Regions from separate parts of the Cedecea sp. B1(4) genome, predicted to be linked through region 1. Evidence: predicted binding sites of a transcription regulator. Region 1 holds the regulator's gene; the other holds the start of a gene.
What was found. Region 1 encodes PhoB, which activates phosphate uptake and scavenging genes when phosphate is short. Its sites were predicted from a motif close to CTGTCATAAAACTGNCNNAT; they were not measured.
Positions count from the first base shown of each region.

Region 2: a site for PhoB is predicted at 1,616-1,635, ahead of nudF (ADP-ribose diphosphatase). Genes of this name have one in related genera too.

Region 1 covers NZ_JCAHMZ010000008.1:228,350-231,729, forward strand. Annotated here, with positions in the region: gene phoR (phosphate regulon sensor histidine kinase PhoR) at 286-1,593, opposite strand; gene phoB (phosphate response regulator transcription factor PhoB) at 1,616-2,305, opposite strand; gene sbcD (exonuclease subunit SbcD) at 2,505-3,380, shown strand, end outside.
Region 2 covers NZ_JCAHMZ010000006.1:340,516-343,895, forward strand. Annotated here, with positions in the region: gene cpdA (3',5'-cyclic-AMP phosphodiesterase) at 1-338, opposite strand, end outside; gene ACR6JA_RS14250 (DUF1249 family protein) at 483-908, opposite strand; gene nudF (ADP-ribose diphosphatase) at 911-1,543, opposite strand; gene tolC (outer membrane channel protein TolC) at 1,756-3,240, shown strand.

The DNA of each region.
Region 1 (3,380 bases):
AATAGTTAGTCGAATTACCACGCAATTTCAGTCGGTCTGGTAATAACAGGGGGGCAATTAAAACGCTTATAGCGTTTGAAGACAAGAAGGGATCGGGAAACCAGAAATATATCCTTTAAAAATACGCATAAGCAGTGAATAAAGTTGATTATACGCTTTTGTTATGGCTTATCATTCGGACAAAAAAGCACCAATTCAATATTCATCACTTAACGAGTGATGAAAATACAAACAAAAAGGCCAGAAAACTGGCCTGTGGAAAGTGTACTTGACGGTTACGGTGAATTAATGTGCAGCCACCGCTGACTCAGGGGCGATTAAGCGCTCGGGCAGGATGAACGAAAACGTCGAGCCCTGCCCCGGTACGCTTTCGATATCCAGCCGCGCATCATGATGGCTAAGGGCATGCTTCACGATGGCCAGCCCAAGCCCGCTGCCTCCGGTCTGCCGGGAACGCGCTTTGTCTACTCGGTAGAAACGCTCCGTCAGGCGCGGAATGTGCTCGGCGGAGATCCCCGGCCCGGTATCCTTCACGCTGAACGCTACGCCGTGAGGCAACCTGCGCCAGGTGACGGTGATGTGCGTCCCGGCAGGCGTGTGATTCACCGCGTTATACACCAGGTTAGAGATCGCACTGCGCAGCTGCTCTTCGTTACCGTAAACATGCAGCCCTGGCTCAACGTTAAAAGTGAGCGTTTGCTTCTGCTGGCTCAACGTCTGCGCCTCTCGTTCCACCACGCGCAGCATTAGCGGCACGTCGATTTTCTCATTCATCGACAGCGTGGGCGCGGCTTCGATGCGCGACAGCGTTAACAATTGCCTCACCAGCCCTTCCATGCGCGAAGTTTGCTCGCGCATGGTATGCAGCGCTTTATCCCGCAGCGGCCCTTCCAGAGCCTGATCCTGCATCATCTCCAGATAACCCTGTAACACGGTCAGCGGCGTGCGCAGCTCATGGCTAACGTTGGCAAAGAAATTGCGGCGAGCGCCTTCAAGCTGGTGCATCTGCGTGACGTCTCGCGCCACCATCAGCCACTGCCCGTCGGCGTAGGGCATCACGCGGAACTCAAGATGACGGCCATTGTTCAGTACCAGCGTCAGCGGGCGGCCAAACTGCTGCTTCGCCACGTATTGCGAGAATTCAGGGTAACGCAGCAGGTTGAGGATATTTTGGCCGCTGTCGTCCGGCCAGCGCAGGCCAAGCAGCTGTTGCGCCAGGCCGTTACACCAAAAAATGGTGCCTTCTTCGGTGGTCAGCACCACCGCATCGGGCAGCGATTCGGCTCCGCTTCGGAAGCGTTTGATCAGGTTGCCTAACTCTTTGCGGCGCTTTTTATTACGCAGCTGCATCTGGTGCAGCCCGTACAGCAGAGGTTCCCAGCTTCCCCGCCCGGGCGGCGGGGTCATGCTGCGGTCAACCCACAGCCACCAGGAGAGACGAAGTAAATTCCAGAAATGCCAGCTTAGCAGGGCGGTCACTGCCGCCAGTAAAAACCACGGCAGGTGGCCAAAAATCAATCCGAGAATTGCCGCTGGCATACAACAGAGCACCAGCTCCAGTACCAGCCTTTTCCATGACAGCCGTTCCAGCACGCGTCACGCTCCTGTCAGCATATTAAAAACGGGTTGAAAAACGATAACCCGTGCCGCGAACTGTTTGCACCATTTTGTCATGACCACTTGTTTCCAACGCTTTACGCAGGCGACGAATATGCACGTCTACGGTACGGTCTTCAACGTAAACGTTCGTTCCCCAAACGTTATTGAGCAGCTGTTCACGGCTGTAAACGCGCTCCGGGTGGGTCATAAAGAAGTGTAACAGCTTAAATTCAGTTGGCCCCATGTCGAGGGGATCTTCGCCGGTCATCACGCGGTGTGAGGACGGGTCAAGACTCAGCCCCTGCATCTCAATCACTTCTTCCACCGCCATCGGGGAAATACGGCGCATCACCGCTTTAATACGCGCCACCAGCTCTTTAGGCGAGAACGGCTTAGTGATGTAATCATCGGCACCGACTTCAAGGCCACGCACGCGATCTTCTTCTTCGCCACGCGCGGTCAGCATCATCACCGGGATTTCGCGGGTCAGCGCTTCGCGCTTCAGGTGCTTGATGAACTGGATCCCGGAACCGCCTGGCAGCATCCAGTCCAGCAGGATCAGGTCGGGGAAAGGTTCAATCAGCAGGTTAACCGCGCTGTCATAATCTTCCGCCTCTACCGACTGGAAGCCATTTTGCTCGAGCACAAAGCTCACCATTTCACGAATCGGAGCTTCATCTTCTACGACTAAAATGCGTCTCGCCATGATTTACCCTGTTGAAAAGAGACCATCTCTTATTAATTGTGCGCCAGTATGCGTCAGATTTGTGACAGATTTATGAAAAAGATGACGGCCAGATATTTCACCTTTTTGAATTATGACAGCCATGGATTTTTACTGACGGTTACGCTGCCAGCTCAATAGCTTATAATCGGTAATTCGCCTCTTTGCCATGGGACAGGTTATGCGCATTCTCCACACATCAGACTGGCACCTCGGCCAAAACTTCTATACCAAAAGCCGGGCTTCTGAACATCAGGCCTTTCTCGACTGGTTGTTAAACGCCGCAGTCGAACATCAGGTGGATGCGATCCTCGTCGCGGGAGATATCTTTGATACCGGCTCGCCGCCGAGCTACGCCCGTGAAATGTATAATCGTTTTGTCGTGCAGCTGCAGGGCACCGGCTGCCAGCTGGTGGTGCTGGCGGGGAATCACGATTCCGTAGCTACCCTGAATGAATCCCGCGAGCTGCTGGCCTGCCTGAACACCCGCGTCATTGCCAGCGCCCGCCATAACAAAGACGAACAGGCGCTGCTGCTCAACCAAAAAGACGGCACGCCGGGGGCGATTCTCTGCCCAATTCCTTTCCTGCGTCCTCGCGACATTCAAAGCAGCCAGGCGGGGCTGTCCGGCCATGAAAAACAGCGATCTTTAATGGAAGCCATCAGCGAACATTATCAGCAATGTTATGCCGCCGCCGTGGCGCTTCGCGGTGACCAGCCACTGCCGATTATTGCGACCGGGCACCTGACCACGGTAGGCGTCACGAAATCCGATGCGGTGCGTGACATTTATATTGGCACGCTGGATGCCTTCCCGGCGCAGCACTTCCCGCCCGCCGACTACATTGCGCTCGGGCACATTCATCGCGCGCAAAAAATTGGCGGCACGGAGCATATTCGCTACAGCGGCTCGCCGATTCCGCTGAGTTTCGACGAAACCGGCAAAGCAAAAACCGTTTTTCTGGTGACATTCAGCGGCGGAGCGCTAACCAGCGTCGAGCCTCTGGAAGTCCCCATCAGCCAGCCGCTGGCCATCGTGAAAGGGTCACTGAGTGAA
Region 2 (3,380 bases), on a different contig from region 1:
GCCGGGGAAATACCCGCTTCCTGCAGAGCGTTAAACATTGCAGGCTGAAAATCGTGGTTACCCGGCAGCCAAACGCAAGGCGCAGAAATGCGGGAGATCCCTTCAGCAAAGTGCTGATAAGCCTCCACGCTGTGATCCTGGGCCAAATCCCCGGTTGCCACCAGTAAGTCGCAGGCACGCTGTTCGGCCAGAATAGCGGTCAGCACCGCCTGATAGCTCTTCCAGGTATTAATCCCTAGCAGCGTTTCGTTCTTTCCCGCGAACAAATGGGTATCGGTTATTTGCAATATCCTGATTCGGCCTCCATCGGCCACAGGAAGGGTTAACAGGCTTTCCAAATGGTGTCCTTAGGTTTCACGCACACTTACTACCCACCACACTTAAGCTGCTGATATCCAGGCGGCAGCTCGATTCATTCAGGGTATCAATACCATCCATTATTCAGGGCGTTGTGCCGTTAACCGTCCTCAACCCTAAAAAAACTAGGTATACACAGGCACGGCCATTGCTCCATGCGCTAAACAGTAGCGCAGCCAATCAGCAAGAAACTGGTTAATTTGATGCTTTTCGTCGCGTTGATGCAACTTTTTATTCGGATAATCATATCGCGCTTTGAAGCGAAAGATCTGCTGGCTTGAACACACTTCCGCGACCATCGCATCATGGTAAAGTCTGACCGACATTGACGGCAGGCTCCAGTAACTCACCGAGGGGTGCGTTTGTTCTATTTCCACCAGGGTGGTATAACGCGTTGATTCTGAGATAGTTAAGCGATATCTGGCGCTATTAACCTGATAGGTTACCGTTTCGCCCGCCGCATCATTTTTCGGCAACAGGCGGCGCAGCTGCGCGAAGTTGGTTTCGCACAAACGCATCATTTCGGGGAAGTCAGGGGTATAGCGCTTCATAATCAGTGATTCCACTCTTTTCTTAGTTGCTCATAATGCAGCTGCAGCCATTGCAAAGCGATGACCGTCGCCGCGTTGTCGATGCTCCCCTCTTCGACACACTGGTAAGCCTGCTCCCGGCTCACCACATGAACACGAATATCTTCGTTTTCTTCCACCAGGCCGTGAATACCGTTGGCCTGAGTGGCATCCACTTCGCCGACTAAAATAGACAACCTTTCGCTGGTGCCGCCAGGGCTGGCTAAATAGCTCAGAACCGGTTTGGTCCGGCCCACAGCAAGGCCCGCTTCTTCTATGGCTTCACGGCGCGCAACATCTTCTAAGCTTTCACCCTCTTCAATCATGCCGGCGATCATTTCTAACAGCCATGGGGTTTCGCTGGTGTCCCAGGCTGCAATACGAATCTGCTCTATCAACACGACTTCATCGCGCACAGGGTCATAGGGTAGCAGTACCGCAGCGTGACCGCGTTCAAAAATTTCGCGCCTGACTTCGCCACTCATTTCGCCATTAAACAAACGATGGCGAAAACGATAAAGATCGAGTGAAAAAAAGCCACGATAAAGCGTTTCCCGTGCAATAATTTCTACATCCTTTTTGGCGAAAGTAGCCGCTAGCTTTTCTGACTTGTTCATAGATGATGTCCTGATGACAAATGGGCGCTGGCCGGGCGATTTCAACCCTGCTTAACTGCCCTTTCAATTTTGATGTGGTAGATTGGTGAAAATTAAGGTAGATGGCACTTTACGCCAACCTGCCCGGCTGACGGAATCTGTAGAATCGGCGATCATCTTTGACTCCTGTCGGCGTTAAACAAAATAATTCTGCTTCACAACAAGGAATGCAAATGAAGAAACTGCTCCCCATTCTTATCGGTCTGAGCCTAACGGGTTTCAGCGCCATGAGCCAGGCAGAAAACCTGCTGCAGGTTTATCAACAGGCGCGCACCAGCAACCCGGACCTGCGTAAATCCGCTGCTGACCGTGACGCCGCATTCGAAAAAATTAATGAAGCACGCAGCCCATTATTACCACAGCTGGGCCTGGGTGCAGATTACACCTACGGCAACGGTTTTCGCGACTCTAATGGCGTTAACTCCAACACGACCAGTGCAACATTACAGCTGACGCAAACTATTTTTGATATGTCGAAATGGCGCGCGCTGAGCCTGCAGGAAAAAACAGCAGGGATTCAGGATGTTAGCTTCCAGACCGATCAGCAGTCTCTGATCCTGAACACGGCCACAGCCTATTTTAACGTGCTGAGCGCCATTGACGCGCTTTCCTATACTGAAGCGCAGAAACAGGCCATCTACCGCCAGTTGGATCAAACCACTCAGCGCTTTAACGTAGGCCTGGTTGCCATCACTGACGTGCAGAACGCCCGCGCGCAGTACGACACAGTGCTGGCGAACGAAGTCACCGCCCGTAATAACCTGGACAACGCGGTGGAATCACTGCGTCAGGTCACCGGGAACGACTATCTGAGCCTGGCTTCTCTGAACGTAGACGGTTTCAAAACCACCAAGCCAGATGCAGTCAATAACCTGCTAAAAGATGCTGAGAAACGCAACCTTAGCCTGCTTCAGGCTCGTCTGAGCCAGGATCTTGCCCGCGAACAAATTCGCCTGGCTGAAGACGGCCACCTGCCGACCCTGAGCCTGAACGCGTCCAGCGGCGTCACTAACAGCAGCTACAATGGTTCTAAAACTTCCGGCAATTCGCAGTATGACAACAGCTATAAAGGGCAGAACCAGGTTGGCCTGAGCTTCTCCCTGCCGCTGTACCAGGGTGGCCAGGTTAACTCTCAGGTTAAACAGGCTCAGTACAACTTTGTGGGTGCCAGCGAGCAGTTGGAAAGCGCGCACCGCAGCGTGGTACAGACCGTGCGTTCTTCCTTTAATAACGTGAACGCCTCTATCAGCACCATCAACGCTTACAAACAGGCCGTTGTGTCTGCACAAAGCTCCCTGGATGCGATGGAAGCCGGCTACTCGGTGGGTACCCGTACTATCGTTGACGTGCTGGATGCGACCACCACGCTGTATAACGCCAAACAGCAACTCTCCAGCGCACGTTATAACTACCTGATTAATCAGCTGAATATTAAATCAGCATTGGGTACGTTGAACGAGCAAGATCTGATTGCGCTGAACAATACGCTGGGCAAACCGGTTTCAACCTCTGCGGACAGCGTTGCGCCGGAAACCCCAGAGCAGGATGCCCGGGCTGACGGTTACAACACCGCGCCAGCGACGGTTTCCACTAAGGCAACTCATGCCACTCCGGCTGCGGCCACCAGCGGGAAAAAAGCGAACCCATTCGCTAATTAATCTCGGGAATGCCAACGAAAGGGGCGTATTTTTACGCCCCTTTTTTTCTGCCTCGCGTTTGAACGTAAGGCAACGTAAAGATCTCCTGCCAACAGGCCAACATCGCTTCAATTTCAACCGCTCATCCCCTATCCTTAGCA